DNA from 4 places in the Rhodococcus sp. GQ147 genome. Region 1 is predicted to be linked to each of the others. Evidence: riboswitches for the same ligand, from Rfam matches in the RefSeq annotation. Region 1 holds a riboswitch; each other region holds the start of a gene.
What was found. Region 1 has a riboswitch for thiamine pyrophosphate ahead of AC6CID_RS23620 (3-oxoacyl-ACP reductase). Riboswitches for the same ligand answer to the same signal wherever they lie in the genome.
Positions count from the first base shown of each region.

Region 1 (3,885 bases):
CGTGGTTGCGCGCTTCCTCGTCGAACATCGAGGTGACGATGTTGGCTCCTACGCGGCCACCACTGATGTGGTCGAGTGAGGCCAGCATCCGTGCCGCGTGGAACGGCGTGAAGAAGCTTGCAGAAACGGTGGTGACCAGACCGATGCGCTCGGTCGCGCGGGCCATCGCCGACAGTGCGGTGAGCGGTTCGAGGAACCAGGTGGTGCCCGCTGTGTACTTCGGGTTGACGCTGTGACCGTCGGCGAAGAACACCGCGTCGAGACATCCGCGTTCGGCGGTGCGTGCGAGTTCCTCGAAATACGTGATGTCGCCGATGCGTTCGGCCGCGGAGTCGGGATGCCGCCATGCCGACGAGTGGTGCCCGACGCCGTAGAGGAAGGCGTTGAGGTGGAGGGTGCGTGGTCCGGTCATCAGTTCATCACCAGTCCCCCGTCGACCACCAGGTTCTGCCCGGTGACGGCCCGCGACCAGTCGGAGGCGAAGAACAGCACCGCGGCCGCGAAATCCTCGGGGGTGGTGACCTTCCGCAGCGGCGTCGACGACGCGATGAGGTCGAACACCGCTTCGGGGGTCGCCGACGATGCGTCGGTCGTGCGCAGCAGACCACCGGAGACCATGTTGACGCGGATCCCGTCGGGGCCGAGGTCGGCGGCGAAGGTGCGGGTCAGCGACAGCAGCGCGGCCTTGGCGGCGGTGTAGTCGTGGTACGGGACGACGGGGTGCTGGAACAGGTTGGTGCCGATGTTGACGACGCTGCCGCCGCCGGCTTCCCGCATGCCCGGCAGCGCGGCCTGGATGACGTTGACGGCACCACCGACGACCCCGTCGAACTGGGCACCGAATTCGGCGTATCCGATCTCGTCCGCCTTGACGCGGGCGTCGCCGTTGAACGAGAAGTCGGGCAGGGCGTTGTTGACGACCGTGGTGACGGGTCGCCCGAAGTGCTCGCGGGCCCGCGCGAACAGCGACTCGACCTCGGCGCGGTCGGTGACATCGGCCTTCAGCGCGACGGCCCGCTCGGGTCCGATCTTGTCGGCCAGTTCGTGAGCGCCCTCGCCGCTGCGCCGGTAATCGAGAACGACGGCGGCTCCTTCGTCGGCGAACGCCTGCGCGATGCTGTGGCCGAGGCCGCGCCCGGCACCGGTGACGAGGACGACCTGGTTCTGCAATGACATCTTCTGTGCCTTCCCTGTGTCGGGAAGGGTGCGTGAGGGCGACAGACCTGTGGCCCGGCGCCGGCTCGGCATCCCTTCGCTCGCATAATCGAGATCAGGTTCGACGGGTGTTCTCTCAGCCGTGTCCGGCACCCCGTGTCGAGTCCTGCGCACAGGTTACACCTCGGGATCTCGACCCCGTCGAGACTGTCGGCGTCGGCATTCATCGGATCGTCACATCACCGACCCGGGAACTTAGCTCAGATCGGCGTTAAAATGAGCCTTTCCTGCCCCGACCCGTGAAAGGAGATTCCGACGCACACGCCGGCCCCCTACAACGCTCCCTACGTCTCCCTTTCCCAGCAGGTCGGAGACGCCCCGCCGTTCGACCGTGCCCCGGTCCGCGGACCCGCGCGCCACGAGGACGTCGTATGGTTCGAGGATCGCTACGCGATCCCCATCACCACCACGACGCCCGACGAAGCGCAGATCGAGGACGTACTGCTCCTGCGCCGCGCCCTCGACCGGGCGCACATCGACTACCTGCTCGTCCGCGACGACAGCGACCGCCCGATCCTGGCGATCGACCGTGCCGATCGGAAGAGATTGCGTGCCGCGCTCGCCGAGGGATGCGCCGACGAGCCGTTCTACTCGAAGGCTGTCGGCTCCAAGCGACGCCCGGTTCCGGTGGCGGACGGTCGGCTCTCGCGCGACAGGAAGGACCGGGTGTTCCGGCTGTTCCGCCCGCGCGTCGAGCTGACCAGCGGGTTGCGGTACGGCGCGTCGAACGGTGTGGACATCGAGCTGTGGACCTACACCGACGACGAGGTGATCATGCCTCGTCCGAACGCCCTCACCCGCACGGTCGCCCTGCGCGACGAGATGCGCCGGACGACGGTCGAGCGGTACGGACAGCTGTGGCCCACGATCGAGGGCATGTTCGACCGCCACCCCGGCGACATCCCGTTCGAGATCGACCTCGTGTTCTCGTGGGTGGACGGGTCGTCGAAGTCGTTCCAGGCCAAGCGCGCAAAGCTGATGCAGAACTACGTCGTCGGCGAAGGTGACGACACGCCGGCGCGCTACCGGCAGATCAACGAACTCAAGTACGCCCTGCGTTCGGTCCACATGTACGCGCCGTGGGTGCGGCGGATCTTCGTCGCCACCGACTCGCCGCGACCGGCGTGGCTCGCCGACGACCCGCGTGTGACGTTCGTGCGGAGCGAGGAGTTCTTCGCCGACCCGTCAGCGCTGCCCACCTACAACTCGATGGCGGTCGAGTCGCAACTGCACCACATCCCGGGGCTGTCCGAGCACTTCCTGTACTCGAACGACGACATGTTCTTCGGTCGCCGGGTGAGCCCGAGCCTGTTCTTCTCCGGCGGGGGTGTCAGCAAGTTCATCGAGTGCGACGTGCGGATCGGGCTGGGTCGGAACGACCCGTCGCGCAGCGGATTCGAGAACTCCGCCCGCATGAACCGCAAGCTCCTGCAGGATCGCTTCGGGGTCACCATCACTCGGCACCTCGAACACACCCCGGTCCCGTTGCGCAGGTCGATCATGGCGGAGATGGAACGCGAGTTCGGGGACGAGTTCGCTGCGACGGCGGCGAGCCCGTTCCGGGCGGCCGACAACATCTCGGTGACGAACTCCTTCTACCACTACTACACGCTGCTGACCGGCCGCGCGGTGCAGCAGACCACGGCGAAGGTGGAGTACGTCGACACCACTGTGAAGTCCGGTCTGCGACATCTGGACACGATCCTGGCGCGCCGCAATCTCGACCTGTTCTGCCTCAACGACGGCAGCACGCCCGAGGTCGACCTGGAGCTGCGCACCGCGAAGGTCACGCAGTTCCTGGAGCGGTACTACCCGATCCCGGCACCCTGGGAGACCGGCCACCCGGGCCGACCGGACGTCGGTTAGATCCGAACGGTGAGGTCGGGGTTCTCGGGGATGCGGATGCCGGCTTCGGCCAGACGCCGCGCCGCGTCCTCGGCCGTGTGGGGCTGCCCGGCGGTGGCGTAACTTCCGCTGGGCACCACGGAGTGCACGATCGTGTCGGGATAGACGTGCACGAGGTTGAAACCCTGCGCGCCGTCGTGCCCGCGCTGCGAACCGACCGGGACGTTCAGGTCCTGCGTGTAGCAGGTCGACGAGGCGACGGACACCGGGATGCCCGCGAACGTGGCCGAGGTCGAGTAGTGCAGGTGACCGCCGAGGATGGCGCGGACATCGGTGCCGCGCAGCACTTCGGCGAGACCGGCCTGGTCGCGCAGTTCGACGAGGACAGCCATGTCGAACACGCTCGGCACGGGCGGATGATGCAGTGCGAGAACGGTACCGAACGGGACGGGTGTCGAGAGTTCGTCGGCGAGCCAGGCGAGCTGGTCGTCGGTCACCTCACCGTGGTGATGGCCCGGGACCGAGGTGTCGAGGCTGACGATCCGAAGTCCGCCCACGGTGTGGACGGCGTCGATCGGTGCGCCGAGAGGCGCTTCGTCGAGCAGCTCTTCACGGAAGGTCGCGCGGTCGTCGTGGTTGCCCATCGCCCACACGATCTCGGCGTCGAGCGCTGCGGCCAGTGGTTCGACGAGTCCGCGGAGCTTGCGGTAGGCGTCGGGCTGGCCGCGATCGGCGAGGTCGCCGGTGAACACCAGGGCGTCGGGTCGGACCCGGGAGGCACGGATGTCGTCGAGGATCAGGCCGAGGCGGGTGTCGGCGTCGACG
Region 1 is NZ_JCAXDU010000030.1:8,932-12,816, forward strand. Features, by position in the region: gene AC6CID_RS23615 (LLM class flavin-dependent oxidoreductase) at 1-412, opposite strand, end outside; gene AC6CID_RS23620 (3-oxoacyl-ACP reductase) at 412-1,176, opposite strand; TPP riboswitch at 1,231-1,322, opposite strand; gene AC6CID_RS23625 (stealth family protein) at 1,609-3,081, shown strand; gene AC6CID_RS23630 (phosphodiesterase) at 3,078-3,885, opposite strand, start outside.

Region 2 (3,885 bases), on a different contig from region 1:
ATCCAGTGGTGGCTCCGACAGATTCCGCGCCAGCTCCGCGATCGACGTCACCTCGCTCCCCCGATCGGTGTACCGCGCCTCGTCGGGTGACGACGCCCCAGTGCCCACCTCGTCGTAGTCGAGCCACCGGTAGACGACTCCCGGATCCGCGAACACCGCCGGCGACGCCTTGAGCGCATCGCCGAAGAATCCCGACCCGAGCACCTCCGGCGTGGCGGGAACAGGAAACAGCTTGTCGCGCACGGGCGCCCCGGTAATGAATCCGACGCTCACCTGCAGGAACCCCAGCGGTTGCGAATTGTCGTCGAGGATCGCGCCGAGCACCGCCTCGTTGGTCGCGTTCAACGTCCGCACATCCGGGTCGCCCGTCGCGAACATCGCGTAGTCCCCCGACAACAGAGTGCGCAACGTCCAGTCGATGTTCGGGTTGTCGGGCATGCGCGGGACAATGCCGTCGGTGCTGTCCGGGTCCAGTCGCGCGGCGAGTCCGGTGAGTGCGAGCAGATTCGTCGTCTCGGGATTGATGACCGTGGGAAGTGCCAGCACCGGCGATGCCGTCGAGATGGAGCCGAAGAACGCATCGACTGGCGCCGAGACCGCTTCGGGCAGATCCGGGAGGGCACTCTGCCCGGGGGAGGGCGCTCCCGCCTCGATCACCGTATCGAGCGCAAAGTACCCGCCGCACTGGTTGTAACCGGCGTCGCCCGTGGTGGCGGGATCTCCGTCGAAGTCCCATTCCGCGAAGTAGCCGGTGATGAAACCACCGAGAGAATGTCCGCCGCACAACACTTTCCGTTTCCGCAGTTCCGGGTCGGAGAGTTCGTGACGCAGCAGGTCGTACTGGTCGCGCAGCGTCTGCTCGATGCCGACATGCGAGAGCCACGCGACGTCGGCGCCGCTCGCGTGGCCGGCGAATCGTCGCCCGTCCACTTCGGCACCGCGGAAGTAGTAGTCGGTCGCGGTGTCGAGCGAACCCGTCCGCAGTGCCGCCCGGGTACCGGTGTGGTCCTCGAGGCAGTTCGATCGCCGGTCGAGTGCCCAGAACTCGACGTGGGCACCACGGGCCGCGGCCGCGACGACGGTGTTGCGCGCGACGCTCTCGAACGCGCCCGCTCCCTCGAAGATCCCGGGCTGGGCGACGAGGATCCGGTCGGCGTCGGCCGAACTCTCCGGTCCGTCGGCCGACCGCCACCGCAGATACGACAACCGGTCGCACGCGGCGGGTCGCGGTCCCGCTTCCGCCGGCAGCGGCACGGGTATCGACACCACGGACCCGAGCACCTCGCCGGCCAGCGGCGCCGACGAGTCATACGGCATTTCGGTGCGTCCGCTCGTCTCCGCCGACACCACCGATGCCGTCAGGACACTTCCCATCACCGCCGCAGCCATCGCGGCGCCCATCATTGCGCGCATCCCATCCCCCGATCGGTTCGTGCGTATTGAACACCGTTGCGGGAGTCGGGTCTACGGAAACAACAGAAGAACGGACCCGTCGGAGTTCACCGACGGCCCTTCATCGTCCGCGCAAGGGAGAGACATGCGCAGAGCGACGGTCCCTGCCGTTCGGGGGAGGTGGCAGGGACCATCACTCGAAGAGTCGGGATCTTCGATCCTTCCGTTGCGGGTGAAATGTGAGGGTGACATCCTGACCTGGGCATTTCCGTAACTTCGGGTCACATCTTCCGTTCTGCTCCCGTCCCGGCGGCCCCAGGAGGGCATGGTGCTAGGGTCGCCCGTGACACGGGGTGCTCCGCACGAGCGGGGCTGAGATCACACCCGTCGAACCTGACCAGGTAATGCTGACGAAGGGATGTCCCGACATGACCACGCCTGTACCCACATCGATCCGTCCCCTGCCCGCGCAGTGAAGGCGCGGCGGACTCTCGCCGGACTGCTCACCCTCGTCGCCGCACTCTCCGCGGTCGTCGGGTGCTCGTCCGATTCCGGGAGCGACACCATCCGATTCGCGTTGGACTGGACGCCCAACACCAATCACACCGGCCTGTACGTGGCGCAGCAGGAAGGTCTGTTCGCCGATGCGGGTCTCGACGTCGAGATCCTGCCGTACAACAACGCGACCCCCGACACCCTCGTCGACGCGGGTAGCGCCGAGTTCGGAATCTCCACGCACGCCACATCGACCATCGCCAGAGCCGCCGGGTCCCGGACCGTCGCGGTCCTCGCACCGCTGCAGCACTGGGCGACGGGGATCGCCGTGCGGGCCGACAACGCCGAGATCACGCGGCCGGCGGATCTCGACGGCAAGACCTTCGCGGGCTTCGCCAACCCTGGTGAGGACGAGATGCTCGCCGAAGTGATCCGCAACGACGGTGGTCGCGGTGAGTTCGAGAACGTGACGCTCGGGACGTCGTCGTACGAGGCCGTCTACTCGTCGACCGCCGACTTCACCGTGTCGTACCTGGCGTGGGAGGGTCTCGAGGCCGAGCACCGCGGCCTGCCCATGCGGTACTTCGGCTTCACCGACTACGGCTTCCCCGACGCGTACGCGATCGTCGTCGACGGCAACGAGGACTGGATGACGGAGAACCCGGAGCAGGCACGCGCTTTCGTGCAGGCGCTGCACCAGGGTTACCGGATCGCCGCCGACGACCCCGATCGTGGAGCCCGGGCTCTGCTCGAGGCGAACCCCGGGGCCTTCCCCGACGAGGAACTCGTCTACGAGAGCCAGCGCATGCTCGCCGCCGAGTACATGCGTGACGCCTCCGGCGCCGTCGGAGTCCTCGACGCCGGGAAATGGTCGGGCTATGCCCGGTTCCTGTACGAGAACGGCGTGCTGTCCGGACCCGACGGCAGCCCGTTGACGACCGAGCCGGACTGGTCGACCTATGTCACCGATGACTACCTCGAAGACCGATAGCATCGGCCGCGCACGTCGGCTCCTTCCCGCGCTGCTCATCGCCGGGGCTCTGGTCGCGATCTGGCAGTCGTACGTCGTGGTGAGCGGTGTCCGCCCGCAGGTGTTGCCCTCCCCCGCACGCGTTCTCACGCAGGGGTGGTCTCATCGCGTCGACATCGCCGGGCACGCCTGGTCCACTCTGCAGGTCACGATGGTCGGGTTCGCCGTGTCGCTGGCACTGGCGTGGGCCCTCGCGATCGTCGTAGACTTCTCGCCTTGGTTGCGGCGGGCCCTCGTGCCGTTGTTCGTGGTGTCGCAGACCCTGCCGATCATCGCGATCGCGCCGTTGATGATCATCTGGTTCGGTTTCGGACTGCTACCGAAGATCCTCGTCATCGCGCTGGTGACGTTCTTCCCCGTCGCGATCGGGCTGCTCGAAGGGTTCGCGGCGGCCGACCGGGAGGCGGGCGCGTTGCTACGCAGTATGGGCGCGTCGCGGTGGCAGCAGTTCCGTTACGTGCGCCTGCCATCCGCGCTCCCCCGCTTCTTCACCGCCCTGCGGATCGGCATCACCTACGCCGTCGTGGGTGCGGTGTTCGCCGAATACGTCGGCGCGACATCCGGTCTGGGCATCTACATGAGCACGCAGAAGAACTCGTTCCGCACCGATCTCGTGCTCGCTGCCGTAGTGGTGACCGCTGCTCTGTCACTCCTGCTGTACGCGCTGACGTTCGTCGTCGAACGGATGGTCGCGCCGTGGGCGCTCACGAGGGGTGAGAGATGAATGCGGTGACGGTGGCCTCGGTCCACAAGTCGTACGGCGACCGGGCGGTGATCGACGGCATCGACTGTGCTGTGGAGCCCGGCGAGTTCGTGTCCCTCATCGGGCCGAGTGGGTGCGGCAAGTCGACGCTGTTCTCGATCGTCGCGGGACTCGAGCAACCCGACACCGGAGAGGTTCTCGTCGGCGACTCCCCCGCGGCACCCGGGCAGGTCGCGCTGATGCCGCAGAAGGACCTGCTGTTCCC
Region 2 is NZ_JCAXDU010000002.1:299,716-303,600, forward strand. Features, by position in the region: gene AC6CID_RS03765 (hypothetical protein) at 1-1,413, opposite strand, end outside; TPP riboswitch at 1,732-1,828, shown strand; gene AC6CID_RS03770 (ABC transporter substrate-binding protein) at 1,811-2,878, shown strand; gene AC6CID_RS03775 (ABC transporter permease) at 2,856-3,641, shown strand; gene AC6CID_RS03780 (ABC transporter ATP-binding protein) at 3,638-3,885, shown strand, end outside.
Region 2: another riboswitch for thiamine pyrophosphate. It lies ahead of AC6CID_RS03770 (ABC transporter substrate-binding protein); the one in region 1 lies ahead of AC6CID_RS23620 (3-oxoacyl-ACP reductase).

Region 3 (3,885 bases), on a different contig from region 1:
GAACTGCCTCGAACACAGACTCGCTCAACGTCGACAGCGGCGGTGCCCAAGGACCGAATTGCGCCCGGTACCTCCTCAGAAACGAGGCGTTGCCCTCCGTTTGTAATCCTTGGAAATACCCCGAGACGGAGTGCAGACCACGGGCTGCTTCGTCGCTGATGTACGTCAGCATGGACTCTTCCAATGCCGGCGCCAGTGTTATGCACCGATCCCGCAACCCCATTGCATAACACTGACGTTCGAACTCAACAGCATCAGATCCGACGAGGGACGATGTCGGCTCCCGATTTCTGAATCGATTCGACGATCTGAGCGAAGTCTCGAGTCCTCATCGATGCGAACTCTTCACCGACGATTCGGGCGCCGTACCGGGGCAACAGTTGGCGAGCCAAGCCATGTGTCGTTCGCGGCCAACAATAATCGTTGCCGGCCAGAAACGATCGTCGCACCCCCTCCATCTGCGTGAGTGGTTTCGTAGCTGTTGCCAACTGATCGCCCGGCCGCTCCCCGAGTTGGAGACGGAGACGACCGCCGCTGCCTCCTTCGTTCATGACCGGCTGCACCAGCAGCACGGGTGCATCGCCGAGCGCCTCGGCAACTGCGGTATAGGTAGCCGATGTGGTGGCGATCAGGATGGTCCGGCAGCCTGCCTGAACGAGTCGCCGCGCTTCCATGACGCCGGTCTCCGGGTCTGTGGCGTCATCGCCCACGATCAACTCGACCCGTCGGCCATGAATGCCACCCTCGGCATTGATTTCCTCGAGCGCCAGCATGGCAGCGTTGTCGATTGAGGTAGCGAAGGGGCTGCAGGGTCCGGATTTCGACGTCAACAAGCCCAGACGGGGATGGGGCGAGGCGTTTCGAGCGGTAGGGAACCCTCGACGCCGCATCAACCATTCCAATCCGGGCTGGTCGAGTTCGGCGATGAGCCGAACTCTCGTGCCTCCATCGGCGGCTCCGAAACGAAGTTTGATAAGCCCCCGCCAAGGCTGGTCGTGCACGATATCGAGGTACACATACGGACGCGCAGCAGCGATACGGCCGAGAATCTCGACCGGTTCTGCGCCGGAACCGCTGAGGTGGACCGCCATACGCACGGCAGCGCCGGGTTCGACCCGATCGCATACCCCGCCGAACAGCCATCCCGCCTCTTCGCCTGCTCCGAAAGGCTGTAGGCCACCGAGGGTGGGGATGCGGTCCACTCTTCCGCGTGCAGTACGACCTGGGTCACCGTGTTTCCTGGAAGCTATGCACGTCACAGAGATGTATCGGTGGCAGCGGTGCGATCGGCAGCCTCGACGGCATCTACCAGGGCTCCTCGAAACACTTCCTGCAACATCGCGATGACGTCCCGGGCGGGACCGGCCGGGTCGATCGAGTAGAAACGGAAGCGTCCGGCCTTGCGTTCGGTGACCAATCCCGCGTGCCGCAGGATCCGGAGGTGGTTCGAAACGCCGGTGCGTCCCACGCTGTCGATCTGGTCGACCAGTTCATTGACACTGCACTCATCGCGCTCTGCCAGCACAGTGAGAATGGCTCACCGCACAGGGTCAGCGAGGGCATCGAAGGCCAGCTGTGCGGACAAGATCCCGATCTCCTCGAGTCAACAGTCGATGACGTATAGAAGAGTACCTCCTCGTAGCTCGCACAGGACGGGCCGACTTCGCACCGCTCCGACGACCGGACCAGCTACATCTGCAGCGAGACGAGTCGGGTGTTAGGGTCTGTGACGTCCCCACGGGAGCCCTATTGCAGGGGCTGAGATCGGGCTGAGGCAGCCTGCGACCGTCGAACCTGCCCGGGTAATGCCGGCGAAGGAAGTAGGAACGATTCCGATGAGTGCATCCAATTCGCATGCCCTGAGCTATGTCCACGACGAGGAACACGACCTGCGTGTACCTGTCACAGAGATCCGCTTGAACGACTCTCCCGGCGGGGTGCCGAACCCGCCGCTGCAGGTCTACCGCACTGCAGGTCCCGGTAGCGATCCGCTGGTCGGGCTCCCGCCGACGCGCGCCGACTGGATTGCTGCTCGCGGCGACGTCGAGCACTACCCGGGGCGAGAGCGGGATCTGCTCGACGATGGCCGCTCGGCTGTGCGGCGTGGAGAGGCGTCCCAGGAGTGGAAGGGGCCCCGACCTGTCCCGGTGCGAGCGAAGACAGGCCGGACGGTCACGCAGATGCACTATGCCCGGGCGGGGATCATCACCCAGGAAATGCGGTTCGTGGCGCTGCGGGAGAACTGCGACGTGGAACTGGTGCGCTCGGAGGTGGCGGCGGGTCGGGCGATCATCCCCGCCAACGTCAACCACCCCGAGTCCGAGCCGATGATCATCGGCAAGTCCTTCCTGGTGAAGATCAATGCCAACATCGGCAACTCAGCGGTGACCAGCTCCATCGTCGACGAAGTCGACAAGATGCGCTGGGCCACCCGTTGGGGCGCGGACACTGTGATGGACCTGTCCACCGGCGAAGATATCCACACCACCCGAGAATGGATCATTCGCAACTCCCCGGTGCCGATCGGCACGGTGCCGATCTACCAGGCTCTGGAGAAGGTCGCCGGCCAGGCCGATGCGCTGACGTGGGAGATCTTCCGCGACACCGTGATCGAGCAGTGTGAGCAGGGTGTGGACTACATGACCATCCACGCCGGAGTGCTGCTGCGCTACGTACCGCTCACGGCCGAGCGGCTCACCGGCATCGTCTCCCGAGGTGGGTCGATCATGGCCGGTTGGTGCCTCGCCCATCACGAGGAAAATTTTCTCTACACCCACTTCGACGAACTGTGTGAGATCTTCGCCCGCTACGACGTGGCATTTTCCCTCGGGGACGGGCTGCGACCGGGGTCGATCGCCGACGCCAATGACGCCGCGCAGTACGCCGAACTGGACACTCTTGCCGAACTGACCACCCGTGCCTGGGCTCACGACGTTCAGGTGATGGTCGAAGGCCCTGGCCACATCCCGATCCATCGGGTGCGGGAAAATGTGGAGCGTCAGCAGAAGCTATGTCATGGAGCGCCTTTCTACACCCTGGGGCCGCTGGTGACCGACATTGCTCCGGGCTACGACCACATCACCTCCGCGATCGGGGCCACCGAGATCGCCCGCCATGGCACCGCGATGCTGTGTTATGTCACCCCGAAGGAGCATCTGGGACTGCCGAATCGGGACGACGTGAAGACCGGGGTCATCACGTACAAGATCGCCGCTCATGCCGCCGACATCGCCAAGGGCCATCCCGGTGCCGTCGAGCGTGACGACGCGTTGTCGAAGGCGCGTTTCGAGTTTCGGTGGCGGGATCAGTTCGCTCTGTCGCTGGATCCGGATACGGCCGAGCAGTTCCATGACGAGACGCTTCCGGCCGAACCGGCCAAGACAGCGCACTTCTGCTCGATGTGTGGGCCGAAGTTCTGCTCGATGCGTATCTCCCAAGACATCCGGACCAGGTTCGGTGACGCCGCCGACCAGGCCGCCGTCGCCGGGATGCAACATATGTCCGACCAGTTCAGGGCCGCTGGCAGCACGGTGTATTTGGATGCCCCTACTGTCCTGTCCTCCGAAAGTAAGCGTGTGACACAGGACAACTGAGGTCGCAGGGGCGTTGAGTCCAGGTGACGAGAGGACACGGACGCAACGCCCTCAGCGGCTTGACGCACGCCCGCACTTGCTCTGCCGGGTGACGTTGTGTCGCGATGACGAAGGTGGTCGAGGACGGAGTCGGCATCGATGTGCGGTTTCGCGGTGCCGGCGACCGTCCGGGTTCGAGTACGAGGGGAATGAGATTCAGCGGCGGTACCCACTCGTGCTCAACGAAAGTGCCCATGTGTGAGCGGGGTTCGCTGTAGCAGTGATCGGGTGCCGGCGGGCGAGGCGGTGACGA
Region 3 is NZ_JCAXDU010000020.1:3,307-7,191, forward strand. Features, by position in the region: partial or broken gene AC6CID_RS20185 (substrate-binding protein) at 1-1,091, opposite strand, end outside; gene AC6CID_RS20190 (hypothetical protein) at 1,211-1,624, shown strand; TPP riboswitch at 1,728-1,837, shown strand; gene thiC (phosphomethylpyrimidine synthase ThiC) at 1,836-3,593, shown strand.
Region 3: another riboswitch for thiamine pyrophosphate. It lies ahead of thiC (phosphomethylpyrimidine synthase ThiC); the one in region 1 lies ahead of AC6CID_RS23620 (3-oxoacyl-ACP reductase).

Region 4 (3,885 bases), on a different contig from region 1:
TCGGCCAGCGACCGCCCACCGAGTTCGGCGAGCACCGCGTCGACGGTGAGCGGCGTGAGCAGCACACCGTTGCGGCCGTGGCCGGTCGCGGCGACGACACGATCGGAGAGCCGGCCGATCAGCGGCAGGTTGTCGGGGGTCATCGGGCGCAGGCCCGCGCTCGCCTCGAACAGTTCGTACTCGCCGAGCGCAGGAAAGATCTTCTCGGCGTCGGCGATCAGATCGCGCACCCCGGCCACCGTGACCTGTGTGTCGGACGCCTCGTACTGTGTGGCGCCCACGACGAGGCCGTCGTGGCGGGGCACCAGATAGGCGGGGCGTCCGTGGACACTCGCGCGCACGGTGCGCTGCGGCGGCGGAGTCGCGCCCGGCCGCACCCGCAGGCGCAGGATCTCGCCCTTGACCGGACGGACCGGAAGGCCCGGCCACAGTCGCGCCGACGCCGAGCCGGCGGCGAGCACCACCTGATCGTCGGGAAGGTCGGCGAGATCGTGGACGGCGGCGTCGGAGAAACGCACCCCGGCCGCGGTGGCCGCGACGCGCAGGGCGTCGACGAGCGTACGGTTGTCGACCGACGACTCGGTGGGGGCGAGGAGTCCGAGACGGACCTTCGGACCGAGGGACGGCTCGAACTCCCGGATCTCGGCGCGGGAGAGCAGCCGCATCTCGTGCCCCTGCTCCCCCACCCATTCGGCGACGGTCCGCAGGTCGGCCGCATCGGCCGCATCGAGCGCGACGGTCAGGGACGCCTGGGCGGTGAACACATCGACGCCGGTCTCCGTGCGCAGCGCCTCCGCGAAGCCGGGCCAGCGTTCGAGGGAGGCCGCTCCCAGGGACAGGACGTGGTCCTCACCGGGCCAGCCCTCGGACAGCGGTGCCAGCATTCCTCCGGCCACCCACGAGGCTCCGCTACCAGGATTCGGGTCGTGCACGGTCACGACGTGTCCCGCGCGGGCCGCGCGCCATGCGATCGACAGCCCGATCACTCCGCCACCCACGACGGCCACAGTTGCCATTGGTCCACCTCACTCCCTGCGCCGGCATGATCCGGGTCAGGTCATAACGGTCGGGGCCGGCAGGCCCCCTCTCAGCCCCGCGAACCTCGGGACTCCCGTGTCGTCACTTTCTGCTTAGAGGCTACCGTCTTGGTCGTGACCACCTATCGCGGCAACCATCCCGACCCGCGCGGCCGCCTCGCGACCGCCCGGTTGTATCTGTGCACCGACGCTCGCCGGGACACCGGCGACCTCGCACGGTTCGTCGAGGAGGCCCTCGCCGGTGGGGTCGACATCGTCCAGTTGCGCGACAAGGACTCGGCCGGCGAGAAGAAGTTCGGACGCCTCGAGGCACGCGAGGAACTCGCCGCCCTCGAGATCATCGGCGAGGCGTGTGCACGCCACGGTGCGCTCCTGGCCGTGAACGACCGCGCCGACATCGCGCTCGCGTCGGGCGCCGACATCCTGCATCTCGGTCAGGGCGACCTGCCGGTGCGGCACGCGCGGCAGATCCTCGGCGACGAGATCGTCATCGGCCGCTCGACGTCGAGCCGCGCGCAGGCTGCGCTCGCCGACATCGAGGAGGGCGTCGACTACTTCGCATCCGGGCCGGTGTGGGACACACCGACCAAGCCGGGACGGACCGCAGCGGGGCTGGAGGTGACGCGCGAGGTCACGCAGTCGCAGCCGGCACGGCCGTGGTTCGCGATCGGCGGCATCGATCTCGAGCGACTCCCCGAGGTGCTCGACGCCGGTGCCACGCGGGTCGCGGTGGTCCGGGCGATCACGAAGGCATCCGATCCGCGGGCAGCCGCGGCGGCGCTGAAGGCCGCACTCCCGACCTGAGGCGTTACAGCCAGCCCAGCACGGCCGAGGGCGACATCGCGATCGTGCCCTCGGGCAACCGTGCGCGCAGACCGCGATCCGCGGTGACCACGACCGTCACACCGGGGTCGACCACGGCCGTCGTGGTGGAGGCCAGCCGGGTCAGTTCGTCGTCGCCGCTGCCGTCCGCGCTGTGCACCGGGATCCGGACGTCGTCGATCGTCGCGTCGCGGGCATGCCCTTCGAGGACCGCTTCGACGCGGGGGACCCAGCCGAACGTCCCGTCGGGAATTTCGACGGTGCGGGGCAGGACCGCGGCGAGGTCGGCGAGCAGTGCGCTCGTCGCGCCGGGGCGGTCGCGCCACCATCCGGTGGGGCCGCTCGCTCCGAGCACGTTCGCGGTGTCGAGCAGCATGCGTACCGGTGAGGTGCGCAGCGACGGCCACGCCTCGGCGAAGCCGCTGTGCAGCGGCATCGCCTCGACCTCCGGTTCGGGCACCCAGCGCAGTTCGGTGCTCTCCTGGTTGAGACTGGTCACGAGAGTTTCGGTGGCGTCGGCGACGACGGTGGTGTAGGTCCATCCGCCCGCGAGACCGGACGTGACGCGTTCGGCGCGTACCGTCACGGCCGCGACATCGATGCCGGCCTCCTCGTGGGCCTCCCGCACGGCGGCGTCGACGGTGCTCTCGTGCGAGTCGCGCGCTCCACCGGGAAGTGCCCACGTCCCGCCCTGGTGCGACCATGCCGCCCGATGCTGCAGGAGAACCGCGGGGCGACCGTCCGCGAGCGGAGCGCGCAGCAGCAGACCTGCGGCGCCGTGCCGTCCCCAGCGCTTCTCGCCGTCCGGTCCGACCGCCCAGCCGTCACCGTCTCCACGCATTGCGTCCGCCTCTCCGACCCGCCCTCGCCCGGACCTGTGCCCGGTACCGGATCCCCGCCGTCCGTGGACGGCAACAATACCGCCGGGCTGCTTATATGCTCCCCTCAGACCGCTCGACACGAGGAAGGGAGTGCCCGGTGGACGTACGGATCACCCCTCCCTTCGCTCCTGTCGAGAGCCACATCCGCGACGACGCCGATACGGACACTCCGGACGCCCGGTTCGACGACGCTCGTGCCCTGCTCCGGTCCACGCCGGTCCGGTTGGTGGTCCTCGGGGTGGTGCTCACCGTGCTGCTCGTCGCCTCGGCAGCGGTCTCCGCAACGATGGTGTCCGGCAGGCAGGCCACCCACGATCGTCTCCTCGCGTCCATCGAGCCGCTCGCCAGCGCGGCCCAGAATCTCTACAGCGCGCTGTCGGTGGCCGACGCCGCCGCCGTGACGGGCTTCATCTCGGGCGGACTCGAACCGGAGGCGGTGCGCAGTCGCTACATCCGGGCGACCAACGAGGCCGCGGAATATCTCGTCATCGCGGCGACCGGCCTGACCGATGCCGACCGCGAGACCGCGCACAACCTGACGGAGATCGGGCGGCTGCTGCCCGTCTACACGGGTCTCATCGAGACGGCTCGCACCAACAACCGCACCGGGCATCCGGTCGGCGCCGCATATCTCGGCGAGGCCTCGCACCTGATGCAGACCGAACTGCTCCCCGCCGCGCAGGAACTGCACACGCGCGGCGTCGCCGCGGTCGAGGACACCCAGCGCGACGCGGTGCGACCGCCCTGGCTCGCGATCGGATTGCTCCTCGTCACGGTCGCTGCCCTGTGCGTGGCGCACGCCGTCGTGAGCCGCCGCAGTCGTCGCACCCTCAATCCCGGAATCCTCGTCGCGATCGGCGCGACCGGCGCGCTGCTGTGCTGGTTGCTCGTCGCGGGCCTGGCCTCGTCGAGTGCCACCGAACGCGCCATCGAGCGCGGTGCGGCACCGCTCGCCGATCTCACCGAGGGCCGGATCCTCGCCCAGCAGTCGCGTACCGCCGAGACCCTGCTGATCGCCCGGCGCGACACGACCGGCGCGTACGACGACACCTTCGAGACCAACATGGCGCGGCTCGGCGACATCCTCGACGAGTACGGTCGCGATTCCGCCCTCGAGGCGGGCGCCGAGGCAGTGGAGACCGCCC
Region 4 is NZ_JCAXDU010000031.1:33,208-37,092, forward strand. Features, by position in the region: gene thiO (glycine oxidase ThiO) at 1-1,016, opposite strand, end outside; TPP riboswitch at 1,013-1,125, opposite strand; gene thiE (thiamine phosphate synthase) at 1,152-1,841, shown strand; gene AC6CID_RS23945 (NUDIX hydrolase) at 1,846-2,700, opposite strand; gene AC6CID_RS23950 (GlnX family signal transduction membrane protein) at 2,838-3,885, shown strand, end outside.
Region 4: another riboswitch for thiamine pyrophosphate. It lies ahead of thiO (glycine oxidase ThiO); the one in region 1 lies ahead of AC6CID_RS23620 (3-oxoacyl-ACP reductase).